Regions from separate parts of the Rhodococcus sp. Q genome, predicted to be linked through region 2. Evidence: riboswitches for the same ligand, from Rfam matches in the RefSeq annotation. Region 2 holds a riboswitch; the other holds the start of a gene.
The links. Region 2 has a riboswitch for thiamine pyrophosphate ahead of thiO (glycine oxidase ThiO). Riboswitches for the same ligand answer to the same signal wherever they lie in the genome.

Region 1 (5,247 bases), on a different contig from region 2:
ACCGTCGCGGGTCGAGCCGACAGCACGACCACCCGGTCGGACAGGTAGACGGCTTCGCGGATGTCGTGGGTGATCATCAGCACCATCCAGCGGTACCGCTGCCACACCTCCTGCAGCCACGCCTGCATCTCGGTGCGGGTCAGCGCGTCGAGGGCACCGAACGGCTCGTCCAGGAGCAGTAGCTCGCGATCCTGCACGACGGTGCGCAGCAGGGCCGCGCGTTGGCGCATGCCGCCCGACAACTCGGCCGGGCGCGCGTCCTCGAAACCGGACAGTCCGAACACCGGGAACAGTGCGCGAGCACGCTCGCGGGCCTGCGCCTTCGGCACGCCCTGCACCTGAAGTCCCAGAACCGTGTTGTCGAGCACGGTGCGCCAGGGGAACAACAGATCCTTCTGCGGCATGTAGGCGCAGTGCCCGGCGGTGGCGGTGTCGGCGCCGACCCGGACGCTGCCGGAGTCGGGGTGGTCGAGCCCGGCGAGCATTGCGAAGACGGTGCTCTTGCCGCAGCCGCTGGGGCCGATGACGGAGACGAACTCGCCGGGCTCCGCGGTGAACGACACACCGCCGAGCACCGGTAGGTCGGGGCGATTGCGTCCGGGCTGCGGGAACGACTTGGTGAGCGCGTCGACGACGAGGCGGTTGTCGTGGGTGCCGGTCACGTCGACCCCTGGCCGCTCGTGCGTGCCCACGGCGCGACCACACGCTCGATCGCGAAGGTCAGCAGGTACAGCGTGATGCTGACGAGCGCGGTCACGAGGACCGCCGCGAGGACGAGGTCGGTGCGGAACGAGTTCTTCTGCAGGCTCATGTAGATGCCGAGTCCCTTGCTGGCTCCGACGTATTCGGCGAACACGGCGCCGACGACGGCGTAGGTGATGCCGATCCGGAGTGCGGTGAAGAAGCGCGGGAGAGCGGAGGGCAGTCGCGCGTAGCGGAACACCTGCCCGCGAGAGGCGCCCATGCTCCGCAGCAGAGCGCCCGCGTCCCGGTCGGTGGCGGCGAACCCCTCGATCAGACCGATCGCCATGGGGAAGAAGGTGACGAGTGCGATGACGAGGACCTTCGGCAGCAGCCCGAATCCGAACCAGATGATCATCAGCGGTGCGATCGCGATGATCGGCAGTGTCTGGGACACGACGAACAGCGGCACGAAGGCGCGCCGCAGCCAGGGGGAGAAGTCGACCACGATCGCGAGCGCCCATGCCAGCGTCAGCGATACCGCGAAACCGATCAGCGTCACCTGAAGGGTGGCCGCGGCGTGAACGCCGATCTCGTCCCGGTGCGACCACCCCTGCTGGAGGACTCGCAGTGGAGACGGCAGCAGTTGTGGGCGGATCCCGCTGACGTCCACGTAGATCTGCCACACCGCGACGAGTACCGCGACCATGACGACGGACGGCACCGCCCAGCGGAGCGGGGAACCGCGCAGGGAACCGCTACGGGCCGGTGAGGTAGTCATTGGTGAAGTACGTCGACCAGTCGGGTTCCTCGGTCAACGCAGCGCCGTCGGGGCCGGTGAGAAGCCCGCTTCGGTAGAGGAAGCCGGAGTTCGCGGCCCACTGCTCCGCGGTCTGGGTGCCCACCTTGCCATCGGCGTCCTTCATGAACTCGGCGGCGAGCATCCGCTGGCTCTCGACCACCAGCGTCTCGTCGTTGAAGGCGCCGGGGTTGGCGTCGATGAGGTCCTGCGCCGCCTGGTCCGGATTGTCCGCGGCGAACTGGTAGCCGCGCTGCAGTGCCTGCACGAACTTCGCCGCCCGCTCCGGGTTGGCGCCCAGCCAGTCCTCGTTGGCATCGACGACGATGGCGTAGGCGTCCGGGAAACCGTAGTCGGTGTAGCGGAAGTACGTCATCGGTGTGCCGTGATGCTCGGCCTCGATGCCCTCCCACGCGAGGTAGGAGACGGTGAAGTCCGCCTTGCCGGAATAGACGGCCTCGTACGCCGACGTTCCGAGCGTGACGGACGTGAACTGGCCTGTGCCACCATCGTTCCGGATCACCTGCTGGAGAGCTTCCTCCTCGCCGGGATCACCGAAGCCGGCGTAGGTCTTGCCGTCCAGATCCTTCGGGCGGGTGATGTCGGTACGGTCCGCCTTGACGCCGATCCCCGTCGCCCAGTGCTGCAAGGGTGCGAGCACGGACAGCGTGTGCGCACCGGACGCGCGGGAGAACGTCGACGAATTGTGGGTGCTGATACCGAATTCGGCGTTGCCTGCGTCGACCACCGTGTCGACGGACGTGTTGTTGTACGGCAGCACCTCGACGTCGAGACCCGCGTCGGCGAAGTAGCCGCGCTGCTGCGCCACGAAGAAGCCGGTGTGGTTGGTGTTCGGCGTCCAGTCCAGCGCAAACCGGATGGTCTCGTCGGACCCGCCGTCCTGACCGCAGGCACTCAGCGTCGTCAAAGCCAGTGCGGCGGCGGCAATCCCGGTGAGGGCGCGCCTCATGCGACCGCTCACGACGCCGGCCAGGGCTGGGTGTTCAGGGCGGTGTCCCAGAACAGGAGCTCGTACCGGGTCGCGACGGTGAACGCGGTGACCATCGCGTCGCGCTCCGCCTCGCCGGCGACCTCGGCCGCAGCGTCGACCAGCGACCGCGCGGTCGCCGCGGACTGCTGGAACTCCTCGGCGTCATAGGTCGTGACCCACTGCGCGTACGGGTGCCCCGGATCTGCCGCGAGCACCTCCGCGGCGCTCGCGGCCAGACCACGTCCCACGTCGGCGTAGATCCAGAAGCACGGCAGCGCCGCCGCCGCGCCGACCGCGTACGGCTGCGTGGCCGCGGTCGCGATCAGGTACGACACGTAGCCGAGGCACGCCTGCGACGGTTCCGGCTCACCGGCGCGCGGCGGCAGCAGGCCACCCTCGAGCAGATCCGCGTGCAGGGCCGTTTCCACGGTGGCCGCGGCCGCGGACGAGTTCGCCCAGAACGCCGCGGTCTGCGGGTCAGGCGACTTCGACGCGAGGATGGCCAAGGCCTTCGAGTATCCGGCGAGGTACAGCGAGTCCTGCTCGACGTAGGTGCGGAACGCCTCGAGCGGCAGCGTGCCGTCGCCGAGACGGCGCAGGAACTCGAGGTCGTCGATCGCGACCCGCAGGGTCTTCGTCCGATCCCAGAGGTACTCGGTGAATCCTCCGGACTCGGTGCCCCCGGTGAATCCGCCGGATTCCGTGCCATCGGTGAATCCTTCGGATTCCGTGACATCGGTGAATCCTTCGGATTCCGTGACAGGCGCGCGCAAAACCATGACATCCCTTCGTCAGCATTACCTGGACAGGTTCTCGGGTCTCATCTCAGCCCCGCGTTCGCGGAGCACCCCGTGTCAGAACACCGACGACGGTATCAGCACGGGATCGGGCGGCCGGAGGGGCTGGGCCAGGGAATGCGGCCACCGAGGGCTCCTCGGACGCCGATCACCCGAACGAAGTCACGACGACACGCCGTCGGTGCAGCCGTTGTCGGTGGGGGAAAGGGTAGGTCAGGACGCCGAGGCCGCACGAGCGGCCGCGGCGAGTGGATCCACCGGGCGCCGCCCGGATTGTCCGAGTCTGCCGGTCCCGGCTCAGCGACCCAGCGGTCCGCGGCCGAGTCGCAGCAGCAGCATCGCGAGGGTGTGACCCTCCTGGCCGAGCTCGCCGAAACGCTCGAGGACCTTCATCTCCCGGCTGTGCACGAGGCGGGGGCCGCCGGACGCCATGCGGGTGCGGCCGATGATCTGCGACACCTCGCTGCGGCGCTTGATCGCGGCGAGGATCTCGGCGTCGAGCCGGTCGATCTCCTTGCGGAGTGCGTCGATCTCGGCCTCGGTGGTCGGGATCTCGGTGGTGGGGACGTCGCCGTTCGAACCTGCGTCGTTCGCCGCGTTCATGTCTTCTCCTCGTGTCACACACTGGATCGTCGTCGGCCCCGCCGGTCGTTACCCGATCCAGGCGTTTCACGAAAAAGCCCCGGATCGCTGTTGCGGACCGCGGGGCTCGTGGGGGGTGTTCAGGCCACGGGCACCGGAGTCCGGTACCCGTAGAAAAATCGCCAGTGGTGGCGATCGAAGGCGCTGAGCATGGCCCCATTTTGCCATGCTCGAGGGGGTGCGCCCGGTTGGGGTGCGGGCGGCGGACCCCGATGTCGGCGCCCGGCGGTAGCGTGGACGGGCAATGAACACATTCTCCGCTGCAGCCCAGGCCGGCCACCGCACATCCACCGCGGATCTCCTCGACGGACTGAACCCGCAACAGCGGGAGGCTGTCGTCCACACGGGGTCGCCGCTGCTCATCGTGGCGGGCGCCGGGTCGGGCAAGACCGCCGTCCTGACCCGCCGCATCGCCTACCTGCTCGCCGAACGAGATGCCACGCCGAGTCAGATCCTGGCGATCACGTTCACGAACAAGGCGGCCGCGGAGATGCGCGAACGCGTCTCCCAGTTGGTCGGTCCGCGCGGCGGGAACATGTGGGTGGCGACGTTCCACTCGACGTGTGTGCGAATCCTGCGTATGCAGGCGGCGTTGCTGCCCGGCCTGAACTCGAACTTCACCATCTACGACGCGGACGACTCGCGCCGGCTGCTGACGATGATCTCGAAGGACCTCGAGATCGACCAGAAGAAGTACTCGGCTCGGCTGCTGGCCACGCACATCTCGAACCTGAAGAACGAGCTGATCGGACCGGAGCAGGCGGCCGAGGACGCCGACCGTGACACCAACGAGGTGGTTCGGCTGGTCGCGCGGGTGTACGGGCACTACCAGGCCCGACTGCGGGCCGCGAACGCCCTCGACTTCGACGACCTGATCGGCGAGACCGTCTCGGTCCTGCAGCGGCACCCGCAGGTCGCCGAGTACTACCGGCGCCGCTTCCGGCACGTCCTCGTCGACGAGTACCAGGACACCAACCACGCCCAGTACGTGCTCGTGCGCACCCTCGTCGGCGAGGAGGGAGCAGGCACGGCGGCGGTGCCGACCTCAGGCCAGGTTCCGCCATCGGAACTGTGTGTCGTCGGTGACGCGGACCAGTCGATCTACGCGTTCCGCGGCGCGACCATCCGCAACATCGAGGAGTTCGAGCGCGACTACCCGCAGGCGCGGACGATCCTCCTCGAACAGAACTACCGCTCCACCCAGAACATCCTGACGGCCGCCAACGCCGTCATCTCCCGCAACACCGGACGCCGGGACAAGAAACTGTGGACGGACTCCGGCGAGGGCGAACTGATCATCGGGTACGTCGCCGACAACGAGCACGACGAGGCATCGT
Region 2 (5,247 bases):
AAAGTGATGACGGCAGCCGCTACTGGGGGCGTCACGGCGCCGCCGGACTGCTGCTCCGCGCACCGGCGCCGGGCGGCGGATCGGCAGTGCTGCTGCAGCATCGCGCGGCGTGGAGTCATCAGGGCGGAACCTGGGCGTTGCCCGGCGGCGCCCGCGACTCCCACGAGACCACCACCCACGCCGCGATCCGCGAGGCAGGCGAGGAAGCCGGTATCTCGGTCGAACATGTCCAGGTCCGCGCCGAACGCGTCACCGCGCACGCGACCAGCGGGCCCTGGACCTACACGACGGTCGTCGCGGACGCCGCGACCGCGCTGTCCACCGTCCCCAACGGGGAGAGCACCGAACTGCGCTGGGTCCCCGAAGAGCAGGTCACCGACCTCCCGCTGCATCCCGGCTTCGCCGCGAGCTGGCCCGGACTCCGCGCGACACCCGTCCGGCTGCTCCTCGACACCGCGAACGTCCTCGGATCGCGTCCCGACGGCTGGTGGCGGGACCGTGCAGGAGCAACGGGACGCCTCCTCGCCGACCTCGCAGCAACCCTGCCCCGCACCATCGAACTCCCCGGCGGCGGCTTCGGCTGGCTACCCCGCGTCGAAGCGGTTCTCGAAGGTCAGGCGGTGGACGCCGTCGCGGTCGACGCGCGGGTGCCCGTCCACGTCGCGTCCGGCAGCGGCGACGACGCCCTCGCCGAACTGGCGTCGGCGAGATCGCACTCGGCGACGCTCACCGAAGTCGTCGCCGAGTTGACGGCGGTCGTCACCGCCGATCGCGGTCTGCAGGCCCGGCTCCCCGAATCGGTGCTGCGCCTCGCGCCGTCGACCGTCCTGTCCTGGTTGGGCTGACGCTCCCCCCGCTGGTTCCGGGCACCCTTCGCGCGCTGTTCCTGAATGGCCCACCCATTCGGTCAGACCGAATGAATGGGCCATTCAGGAAGGAAGCCGCGGCGGGATGACAGCCCGGGTGGCGGAAAGAAAGCGGGGTCAGCTGCTCGCGGCGATGTTGCTGTCGAGGGCGTCGGCGAGGCGACGGGCCGCGGCCTGCGGGTCGCGGGCCTCGGTGATCGCGCGCACGACGCAGATGCGGGTCGCGCCCGCGTCCAGGACCTCCGGGAGTCGCTGCTCGTCGATACCGCCGATCGCGAACCACGGCATCGTCGGCTGCGACTCGGCAACCTGCCGGACCAGGTCGAGGCTCGCGGCAGTGCGGCCGGGCTTCGTCGGGGTGGCCCACACCGGGCCGGTGGCGAAGTAGTCGACGCCGTCCTCGATGGCGGCGAGTTGCGCCTGCGCGCGGCTGCCCGTGGACCGGCCGATCACGACGTCGGGGCCGACGATCCGGCGCGCGTAGTGCACCGGGAGGTCGCCCTGGCCGAGGTGCAGGACGTCGGCGCCCGCCGCGAGCGCGAGGTCGGCGCGGTCGTTGACGGCGAGGAGCGCGCCGTGGCGGCGGCACACGGCGGCGAGCTCGGCGAGAGCCGCGAGTTCTTCCTTCGCCTCGATCCGGCCGAACTGGCGTTCGCCCGCCGAGCCCTTGTCGCGGAGCTGGATGATGTCGACTCCGCCGGACAGTGCGGCATCGGCGAACTTCGCCAGGTCGCCGCGTTCGCGCCGGGCGTCGGTGCAGAGGTACAAGCGCGCCGTGGCGAGGCGTTCGCGCGGTGTGGGTCGTTGACCGGCATGCGAGGGGGGCACGCGTCCAAAGGTAGTCTCTGAGGCAACAGATGTGACACGGGAGTCCCGGCGAACGCGGGGCTGAGAGGGGGCCCGCGGGCCCCGACCGTCAGACCTGACCCGGATCATGCCGGCGCAGGGAGTGAGGTGGAGTGATGAGCGGAACCGTCGCGGTCGTCGGTGGCGGCGTGATCGGATTGTCGATCGCGTGGCGTGCGGCGCAGGCCGGATGGACGGTCACGGTGTACGACCCGCGGGTCGGGTCCGGGGCATCGTGGGTGGCGGGCGGCATGCTCGCCCCGCTGTCCGAGGGCTGGCCGGGGGAGGACGCGGTTCTCACGGTCGGTGCTGCGTCGCTGGACAGGTGGCCGGACTTCGGTGCCGAGTTGGAGCGGGCGACGGGCGAGACGCTGTTCACCTCGCAGAGCTCGATGACGGTGGCCCTCGACGGAGCGGATGCCGCCGACCTGCGAACGGTCGCCGACTGGCTGGACGGGCGTGGGTACCACCTCGACCTGCTGACGCGTCCCCAGGTCCGGGCACTGGAACCGGCGCTGGCACCGACGATCCGGCTCGGCCTGTTGGCTGCGGCGGAGTTCGCCGTCGACAATCGCGCGCTCGTCCGGGCGTTGCGGTCGGCGGGGGAGGCGGCAGGCGTCCGATTCGTCGCCGAGGCCGTCACCGATCCGGACGGTCTGGCCGCCGACCGGGTGGTGGTCGCCGCCGGTACGGCGTCCGCGCGACTGTGGCCCGGTCTGCCCGTCCGACCGGTCAAGGGTGAGGTGCTGCGACTGCGTCACCGCCCCGGTGTCGCGCCCGCGCCGTCGCGCACCATCCGCGCCAGCGTCCACGGCAGGCCCGTCTACCTCGTTCCCCGCGGCAACGGTCTCGTCGTCGGCGCGACCCAGCACGAGTCCGGTGAGGACACCGCGGTCACCGTCGCCGGGGTCCGCGACCTGATCCTCGACGCTCAGGCGCTGATGCCGAGCCTCGGCGAGTACGAACTGCACGAGACCACCGCCGGGCTGCGGCCCATGAGCCCCGACAACCTGCCGATCCTCGGACGGGTGTCGGAGAAGGTCGTGGTCGCCGCAGGCCACGGGCGTAACGGGATTCTGCTGACGCCGCTGTCGGCGGACGCGGTGGTCGCGGAACTGTCCGGCAGTCCGCTGCCGGAGGCGGAGGCCTGCAAGCCCGAGCGTTTCGGGACGACAGCGACCGACACACGAATGAGGATGGGATGACGAACAGCGTGAACATCGGGATCACCGTCAACGGTGAGGACCACCAGCTGTCCGAGGCGTTGACGGTGGCGCAGCTGCTGGCACACCTCGGGTTGCCGGAGAAGGGCATCGCCGTCGCCGTGGACGGCGCGGTGTTCCCCCGGACGTCGTGGGACAGCCCGGTCGAAAAGGGTTGGGAAATAGAGATTCTCACCGCGGTGCAGGGTGGCTGACGTGGTGGCGGCTGACGTGTTGACGATCGAGGGCAGGCAGTTCGGGTCGCGCCTCATCATGGGTACCGGAGGGGCCGCGAACCTGGCGGTGCTGGAGGAGGCGCTCGTCGCGTCGGGCACCGAACTGACGACCGTCGCGATGCGCCGCGTCGACGCCGTCGGCGGCACCGGCGTCCTCGACCTGCTGCGCCGCCTCGGGATCGCACTGCTGCCGAACACCGCCGGGTGCCGAGGCGCCGCCGAGGCGGTCCTGACCGCACAGCTCGCGCGCGAGGCGTTGGAGACGAACTGGGTCAAGCTCGAGGTCATCGCCGACGACCGGACACTGCTGCCCGACGCCATCGAACTGGTTTCTGCCGCAGAGCAACTCGTCGACGACGGCTTCACCGTGCTGCCGTACACCACCGACGACCCGGTGCTGGCGAAGCGGCTCGAGGACGTCGGCTGCGCAGCCGTCATGCCGCTGGGTGCGCCGATCGGGACCGGGCTCGGGATCTGCAATCCGCACAACATCGAGATGATCGTCGATGCCGCCGGAGTGCCGGTGATCCTCGATGCGGGCATCGGTACGGCCAGTGACGCGGCGCTCGCGATGGAGCTCGGCTGTGACGCCGTACTGCTGGCGACCGCCGTGACACGGGCGAAGGATCCGGCGTTGATGGCGTCCGCGATGGCCTCCGCCGTGACGGCGGGACGGTTGGCACGGAACGCGGGACGCATCCCGAAGCGGTTCTGGGCGCAGGCGTCCTCACCCGCGTTGGAGTCCTGACGGCCCGCCACTGTATGAAACCTGACAGCCCGCCACTGTATGAAACCTGACGGCCTGCCGTCGCGGCGGTAGGCTCGAAAAGGTGAGCGATCATCAGCACGGGCAGTCGCACGACGGTCGGCAGGGTGACGGGCGGGAGCCGGGCAGTTTCGAACTGGCCAGTCCCGAAACCATCGACGTGACCCCGGAGATCGACGAGATCGGCGAGCTTCTCCGCAAGTCCGGACGCACGCGCCCGGACGACAGCCCCGACGCCCCGTGGCGGCACGGCTACCCGTACGACAAGAAGATGACCCGGCGTCAGTACGAGCACCGGAAGCGGGCGCTGCAGATCGAGCTGCTCAAGCTGCAGGCATGGGTGAAGGAGAACGACGAGAAGATCGTCATCATCTTCGAGGGACGCGATGCGGCCGGCAAGGGTGGCGCCATCAAGCGGTTCACCGAGCACCTCAATCCTCGTGGCGCTCGCGTCATGGCTCTCGAGAAGCCGACCGAACGGGAACGCACCCAGTGGTACTTCCAGCGGTACGTCGCGCATCTGCCCGCGGGTGGCGAGATCGTGCTGATGGACCGGTCCTGGTACAACCGGGCAGGCGTCGAACGGGTCATGGGCTACTGCACGCCCACCGAGTACCTCGAATTCACCCGCTCCGCACCGGAATTCGAGCGGATGCTCGTCCAGTCCGGAATACACCTGATCAAGTTCTGGTTCTCGGTCGGGCGGGAGGAGCAGCACGCACGGTTCGTCGCCCGTAGCACCGACCCGGTCAAGCAGTGGAAGCTCTCGCCGACCGACCTCGCCAGCCTCGACAAGTGGGACGCCTACACCGAGGCCAAGGAGAACATGCTGTTCTACACGGACACTCCGCATGCGCCGTGGACGATCGTCAAGTCGAACGACAAGAAGCGCGCCCGTCTCGAGGCGATGCGCTGGGTTCTCGCGCGGTTCGACTACACCGGCAAGGACACCCGGATCGTCGGACGACCGGACGCGCAGCTCATCGGGCCGCCCCAGACCGTGTACGACGAGGGCGAGGACCCGGCGAGCAAGTTCCCCAGCCTGCCCGCGCATGCCGCCGGCTCGGCGAGCGGCAACGGCCAGGTCACCGCGACACCCTGAGTCGACCCCGAGACGCACACGCGGCGTGTCATCCCCGGGGATGACACGGCGCGCGACCTGCGGTGGATGTGCGCGCCCGGATTTTCCTGAATGCTGGCAGTCATGATTGAAGTGAGGGGACTGACCAAGACCTTCGGGGACGTGAAGGCGGTCGACGATCTGACGTTCAGTGTTCGACCCGGAATCGTCACCGGATTCCTGGGGCCGAACGGGGCGGGCAAGTCGACGA

Region 1: linked by a shared signal. The riboswitch ahead of FFS72_RS17075 (TenA family protein) and the one ahead of thiO (glycine oxidase ThiO) in region 2 are both predicted to bind thiamine pyrophosphate.

Annotation. Positions count from the first base shown of each region.
Region 1 is NZ_SCOY01000018.1:51,049-56,295, forward strand. Features, by position in the region: gene FFS72_RS17060 (ABC transporter ATP-binding protein) at 1-662, opposite strand, end outside; gene FFS72_RS17065 (ABC transporter permease) at 659-1,462, opposite strand; gene FFS72_RS17070 (ABC transporter substrate-binding protein) at 1,440-2,450, opposite strand; gene FFS72_RS17075 (TenA family protein) at 2,459-3,250, opposite strand; TPP riboswitch at 3,238-3,333, opposite strand; gene FFS72_RS17080 (chorismate mutase) at 3,566-3,871, opposite strand; gene FFS72_RS17085 (UvrD-helicase domain-containing protein) at 4,155-5,247, shown strand, end outside.
Region 2 is NZ_SCOY01000027.1:40,451-45,697, reverse strand. Features, by position in the region: gene FFS72_RS20455 (NUDIX hydrolase) at 1-845, shown strand, start outside; gene thiE (thiamine phosphate synthase) at 984-1,694, opposite strand; TPP riboswitch at 1,721-1,832, shown strand; gene thiO (glycine oxidase ThiO) at 1,829-2,917, shown strand; gene thiS (sulfur carrier protein ThiS) at 2,914-3,129, shown strand; gene FFS72_RS20435 (thiazole synthase) at 3,134-3,898, shown strand; gene ppk2 (polyphosphate kinase 2) at 4,053-5,018, shown strand; gene FFS72_RS20425 (ABC transporter ATP-binding protein) at 5,121-5,247, shown strand, end outside.